2 regions of the Pseudoalteromonas sp. Ld19 genome follow, and region 1 is predicted to be linked to the other one. Evidence: predicted binding sites of a transcription regulator. Region 1 holds the regulator's gene; the other holds the start of a gene.
The links. Region 1 encodes ArgR, which controls arginine synthesis, uptake and breakdown. Its sites were predicted from a motif close to ANTGAATANNTATTCANT; they were not measured.
Positions count from the first base shown of each region.

Region 1 (3,616 bases):
ATGAACATACTGCAAAAGCAGGGGAAATATATGTTCGTCCTCACCAAATAGAGTTAGTGAGCGACAATATACATAATGAACAAAGCGAGCGAGCAACAATATTAAGCAGTCGCTTTATTGGCTCTGCGTATGTTTATACGGTTGTTATTGCTGAACAGGAAATTGAAGTTGCTGCACAATATGGCCAGTCATTTGATAAAAATGAGCAGGTTATAATAAAAATAAAACCTCACACGGTGAATTTTTTCGAATCATAACTAATTTGTTATTCGCTGTGTTAATCCGTTTATAAGCTAAGGAATGACAATGGCGCAAGCGCAGTCGGGGATTTGTGCTGAGGCAAACTTACACGGTTTGCATTTATTTTTTAATGTGTTTGATGGCCAAGATGAGTCTCTGCGCGCAAAACTAAAGCAAGTTAGTGCAATAGAAGAAGAGTTTAGCGACCAATTTTCTGAATCAATGCTGTCATGCATGCTTGCTATCGGCGCACAGTACTGGCCGCATATCTTGCCTGAATATATCCCAAGTGAATTACAGAGTTTTCCTAATATAAATCACAGCGATCATCATATGAGCGTGCAGCCGTGTGATTTATTTGTACAAATACGCTCAGACCGAGAAGACGTTAATCATTTATTTGCACTGCAAATTTTAAAATTATTTGCCCCCGATGTTGAGCTGGTGGAGCAAATTCGTAATTTTCGGTTTTTGGATGGCCGAGATTTTAACGGCTTCATTTATGGAGGCGACACAGCCCTTGGAAGAAAGAAACGTGCTACGGCCTTGGTAAATAAACAGGGGAGCTTTGAAGATCAAGGCAGCTATATTCATGTACAGCGTTATAAGCACGATTTAACAATGTGGCAGCACTTATCATTGAGTGAGCAAGAGCAAATAATGGGGCGTACGCGTCTTGATAATACGCTTATTACACCTACTGTAGAAACCTCTCATGCTGTGCGTAGCGAGCTAAAAGACGAAAGCGGGCAACCGCTATTATTAAATCAGAGCATGCCTTACGGTGATGTTTACGAGCAAGGGATGTTATCTATTTCCTGCGCCTCGACAGGAACAGCATTTGAAAAAGTACTGAAAAGCCGTTTAGGTGAGAAAGAGTGTTATGATCAGTGGCTTGATTTCACTCAAGCCGACATGGGTTCTGCTTTTTTTGCACCCTCTATAGGATTTTTAAAGCAGCTTTAATTTTTTAGCTTGTTATACCAACCGGCATAAATATCTGAACAAGTTAACGAATTAAATCACTCTATAACGTTGTTAAAAATTTTTTATTTAGAGCAACTAGATATAAAAATCTTTGCCTAGTTATAGCGCAATTTCCTTATCGTTAAATAGACCCCATATATAAACCGGTTGGTATTAAACGTTATCGAATAATAGTCTTACGCGCTCTAGTGTGACGTCTATTTCAGATATTTTTGCAGGTGCAATGAATATTGTATCGTCGCCTGCAATGGTCCCTAGCACGCCATCTGCTTTACCTAACGAATCGAGTAAACGCGCAATAAGTTGAGCAGCCCCTGGGCTTGTGCGAATAATGATCATCATTTCGTTGTGCATAATGTCGATTACTAATTGGCGTAATGGGCTCTTTGCCGTGGGAACGCCCATTTCTGCAGGTAAACAGTAGACCATTTCTTGTTTAGCGTTACGTGTACGTACCGCACCAAACTTACTTAGCATCCGAGATACTTTGCTTTGGCTGATATTATCAAAACCTTGCTCTTTTAACGCGTCAACTATTTCGCCTTGAGAGCCAAAATTCTCTTCTTTTAAAAGTGATTTAAATGCTTTTACCAGTGCTTCTTGTTTATCTTGCGGTTGCATAGTCTTTATTCATTTTTGTTATTTATGTCGTAAATTCTACACAATAATGAATAATTATGCAGTAGTTGTTTAGTTAACTTGCCAGTTTGATGCGATAAACCAATAAAGTTTACAACTATGGTCGAAAATATACCTGAAATACACAGGATAAATTTGTTTTTAGTCGCTAATTTCATTATCTTAAGAGCCACAAATATTTCCTACCTCAAATGACGGAGAATTCCAATGAAAGTTGCTGTATTAGGTGCTGCAGGCGGTATCGGCCAAGCATTGTCTTTATTATTAAAAACAGGCTTGCCAGCTGGCTCTGAATTATCACTTTATGATGTTGCACCAGTAGTACCAGGTGTTGCGGTTGACCTTTCTCACATCCCAACAGATGTTAAAGTAGCAGGTTTTGGCGCAGATGAACTAAACAAAGCGCTTGAAGGCTCTGACATCGTTCTTATTCCAGCGGGTATGCCACGTAAACCAGGCATGGACCGTGCTGATTTATTTAATGTGAATGCTGGTATCATCAAAACGTTAGCAGAAGGCATTGTTGCTAGCTGTCCTAAAGCGTTAGTTGGTATTATTACTAACCCAGTAAACGGCACCGTTCCAATTGTTGCTGAAGTATTCAAAAAAGCGGGTACTTACGACGCTAAACGCGTATTCGGTATTACTACGCTTGACGTTATTCGTTCAGAAGCATTTGTTGCTGAGCTAAAAGGCGTAGACGTAGCAACAGTGAAAGTACCAGTAATTGGTGGTCACTCTGGCACAACTATCCTGCCTCTACTTTCTCAAGTTGAAGGTGTTTCTTTCACTGATGAAGAGGTTGCTGCACTTACTCCACGTATCCAAAATGCAGGTACTGAAGTTGTAAATGCTAAAGCAGGCGGTGGTTCAGCTACGTTATCTATGGGCGCTGCTGCTGCTCGTTTTTGTATGTCTTTAGTTAAAGGCCTACAGGGTGAGGAAGTTGTAGATTACGCGTACGTTGCTGTTGAAAATGGTGATGCAGAGTACTTTGCACACCCAGTACGTTTAGGTAAAAACGGCGTAGAAGAAATCCTTTCTTACGGCGAACTAAGCGCATTTGAAACAAAAGCAAAAAATGACATGCTTGAAACACTGAAAAAAGACATCAAAGAAGGTGTTGATTTCATGGCGTAATAGCCGGTTTGAGCAAAAAAAAGCCTGCATTTGCAGGCTTTTTTTTGCTCAGAATTAAGTTCACACTGTGTAACTAGTGGTCGCGATTAACCGCAATTCGGGCAAGGCTTATGAGAGCTTGCTTATAGTCAGACTCAGCTAAAAAGTCTAAACACGTAATGGCTTTGTCAGCTTCAAGCTCTGCTTTTTGCATTGTAAATTCTAGCGCGTTGGTTTGTTTAAGTGCAGATAAAATTTCTTCTAAATGATCCATGCCATTACTGTGTTCTATTGCATCACGAATGAGTTGTGTTTGTTGCTCATTACCGTGCTGCATAGCATAAATAAGCGGAAGCGTTGGCTTACCTTCAGCTAAATCATCGCCAATGTTTTTACCTAATTGGTCGGCATCTGCGTTGTAATCGAGTACATCATCTACTAACTGAAACGCGGTGCCTAAATGCATACCGTATAGGTTTAGTGCATCAAGCGTAGCTTGATCTTGCTCTGTAATGATCGCAGCAAGGCCGGTGGCTGCTTCAAACAACTTAGCTGTTTTAGAGTAAATAACCTGCATATAGCTAGCTTCAGTTGTATCTGGGTCATTACAGTTCATTAATTGCAGTACTTC
Region 1 covers NZ_JBISHA010000022.1:191,553-195,168, reverse strand. Annotated here, with positions in the region: gene ACJJVZ_RS17765 (ABC transporter ATP-binding protein) at 1-257, shown strand, start outside; gene ACJJVZ_RS17760 (Dyp-type peroxidase) at 307-1,206, shown strand; gene argR (transcriptional regulator ArgR) at 1,381-1,848, opposite strand; gene ACJJVZ_RS17750 (hypothetical protein) at 1,854-2,039, opposite strand; gene mdh (malate dehydrogenase) at 2,074-3,006, shown strand; gene ispB (octaprenyl diphosphate synthase) at 3,080-3,616, opposite strand, start outside.

Region 2 (3,616 bases), on a different contig from region 1:
ATGGCGTGTCGTCACCCATAGAGCCTGTGGCTTCTTGGCCGTTTTCACCCATTACGCGAATAACGCTATCAAGCTCTTCGTTGGTATAACCAAACATTTTTTGGTATTTAGCCAGTGTTTGATCATCAAACGAGCGATTACCCGCATCTTGCTCTGTAAGTTCTTCAAACGGAGTAAGGCGTTTAACATTTTCTTCAAGCCATGACTTATAAGGATGACGAGATTTCAAATCTTGATCGATTTCATCAGAGTGCCAAATTTTGCCAAGCTTAGTATCTATAACTAACAGTTCGCCTGGTCCTACGCGGCCTTTCTCTACCACTTCATCGGCTGTGTAATCCCAAATACCCACTTCTGATGCAAGGGTAATAAAGCCATCTTGTGTAATTACATAACGCGCGGGGCGCAGTCCATTTCGGTCTAAGTTACAGGCTGCAAAGCGGCCATCCGACATAACAATACCCGCTGGGCCATCCCATGGTTCCATGTGCATCGAGTTAAAATCATAAAATGCACGTAAATCTTCATCCATTGCACGGTTTTTCTGCCACGCAGGGGGCACAAGCATGCGCATAGCACGGAATAAATCCATGCCACCAGCTAAAAACAACTCAAGCATGTTATCTAGGCTTGATGAATCAGAACCGGTTTCGTTTACAAACGGCGCTGCGCTTTGTAAATCAGGAATAAGCGGTGACGCAAACTTATACGAACGTGCGCGTGCCCACTGGCGGTTACCTTCAATAGTATTAATTTCACCATTGTGTGCTAAATAGCGAAAAGGTTGAGCTAAAGGCCAACGCGGCTGAGTATTAGTAGAAAAACGCTGATGAAAAACACAAATCGCACTGGTCATTCTAATATCAGCTAAATCTAGATAAAAATTAGGTAAATCTGCAGGCATCATTAAGCCTTTATAGATAGTTACCAAACCAGATAGACTTGCGATATAAAAAGCTTCGTCATCAACAATGCGCTTTTCAGCACGGCGGCGCGCTATGTATAAGCGACGCTCTAAATCTTTAGAGCGCCAACCTTCTGGCGCGCTAACAAAAATTTGTTCAAAACCAGGTAATTGCTGTACAGCAATAGGACCCAGCATTGATGGGTCAGTTGGTACTACACGCCAACCTAAAATATTTAGCGTTTCTTTTTCTAATTCTTCACTAAGTATTTTTTTTGCAGTCTGTGCTAAAACGGGATCTGAATTTAAAAAAATCATACCCACAGCATAATTCTTACCTAAATGCCAGTTGTGCTCACCAGCAATAGCACGAAAAAAACTGTCTGGCTTTTGCAATAATAAACCGCAGCCATCACCTGTTTTACCGTCAGCAGAAATACCGCCACGGTGCTGCATACGATCAAGCCCCGTAATCGCGGTGCGAATAAGCCGATGACTAGCCTGACCATTAACTTGGGCAATTAAGCCAAAACCACAATTTTCTTTTTCTAACTTTGAGTCATATAACATAGACCCCTCCCCTTGCTGCACTGTTAGCGTGAATGAACTGCTCGACGATTTGCTAACAGCCGGTCAAAACTAGCCTCTATCTTAAATAGAGTCAATAGCATTTTGAATACATATTCACATTCTTGAATATTTCTCACTTGATGGCAAGATTTCTTTTACATCTATTTTTTTAACATTTAGCTGTATTTTGGCGGTTATTTTTTCATGACACTGGTGTCAAGTTTAACATTTTGTAAAAACAGGCAAACAAAAAGCGTCAGTTTACGTAAGCGTAAACCAGCCATTCAGTGAATAAATATTCAATATAACTTATCGAATACAATTAACATTTAGATAGTTTTATGGTATTTGCATCACTTTACGACTTAACATCTCTCTTATTTACTTGTAATTAGTATAGTTAACCTGAACTCTGGATAATAAATCTATCTCGAGCAGCTATTTTCAGCGCTAACTGCGTTTAATTTACTGAAAATCACTGGCTAGAGAAAATAAATTTAAATATCACCATGATTCAATTCGTTAGTAAATCTCTTAACTAGAGCTCAGGTTAGTTATTAATTTGTGTGGCATTTTAGGGTCTGTTGATCTTTCAAGATTAAATTTGCAGCAGTCTGTTTGGTATTTAGGCAAGGCAGAGCCTATGGTGTGTGGTTATTCCCCATAAATGGGCGATAACGTAGCATTAATGACAAACAGGTGCTGCCCAAAGGGTTCTTCCTAGGAGCTATTTACTCTTTGTTGCTCGGTTTTTACTTAGCCCACTCGGTTACAAACCTCGCGCCGCGATTAAATAGCCCCTAGATTGAACGAATTTCAATCTACAAAGGTCAACACGCCCTAGTCTTTTAATAGTGGATTTTTATTTACCAAACTGTCCGCAGCGGACACTATTTATGTCCGCGTACATATTAACAATCTCGTAAATAAAAAAATCTATTATATTTCAAACTCTTAAATGTTGGCATATTACTGGTATAGAACACCATAGATTCGCTAATTGGAATAACTATGTTTACCCTCAGTTTATTTTTGGTATCACCTATCGCCGCTATATGCTGCGCGACGGTTGTGCTGCTTTGCGAAAAGTATACAAAATAGGATTTATGATGATTAAAGACACGAGTGCACAAGACGTCCAGGTAAAAGCAGCTATTAATTATAAAAAATACATCATTGCTAGTGTGATTAGCTTGCTAATCGGTTTTGTGTGTATTCAAACTCTAATGGCAGGCAACGGTGCAGACACATCAATTAGTCGCGCAAAATTACAAATTGCAGTGGTTCAAGTAAAAACGCTCATACGGGATATCGCTGCCAGCGGTAAAATTGTTGCAGCAAATGCCCCTCAAATGTATAGCCCTGAACGGGGATTTATAGATTTAAAAGTCAAAGCGGGCGATACCGTAAAAGAAGGTGACACACTTGCGCTACTTCAAAGTCCAGAGTTGACAAATGAATTAAAGCAACAAGAGTCTGTACTTAAAAGGCTCGAAGGTGAACAACAAAGACAACATCTGCAAGCAAGGCGCCAAACACTGGCATTAAATAAAACTCTTGATATGGCTGAGGTAGAACTAAACGCAGCCAAACGTGAAAATCGTCGAGCGCAGTTATCAATACAAAAGCACTTAATTAGCCAAATTGATCTTGAAAAAGCAGTTGATGATCTATCCCGAGCAAAACTCACCTATAAGCATGCACAACAAGAGGTATCACTTGCCAAAGATACACTCGCCTTCGAGTCACAAGCCGCTAAAAGTGATGTGACTCGTCAGCAGCTTATCGTTGATGATTTAAATCGAAAAGTAAGTAATTTATCAATTAAAGCTACCGTTACAGGGATCGTAGGTAACCTATTAGTGCAACAAAAAGCCGCCGTAACACAAAGCCAGCCACTAATGACACTCGTTGATTTAAGTAATTTTGAAGCAGAGCTCCAAGTACCTGAAAGTTATGCCAACGAATTAGGACTCGGTATGGAAGTAGAGCTTAAGCTAGGCAGTGAAACCGTGATGGGTGTTTTATCCGCTATATCACCCGAGGTAAATAACCGAGAAGTCACAGCGCGCGTTCGTTTTGATGGAGTTAGTAATAACATTCGTCAAAATCAGCGTTTAACAGCACGTATTTTACTCGATA
Region 2 covers NZ_JBISHA010000021.1:224,886-228,501, forward strand. Annotated here, with positions in the region: gene gltB (glutamate synthase large subunit) at 1-1,474, opposite strand, end outside; gene ACJJVZ_RS12945 (efflux RND transporter periplasmic adaptor subunit) at 2,584-3,616, shown strand, end outside.
Region 2: a site for ArgR is predicted at 1,576-1,593, ahead of gltB (glutamate synthase large subunit). Genes of this name have one in related genera too.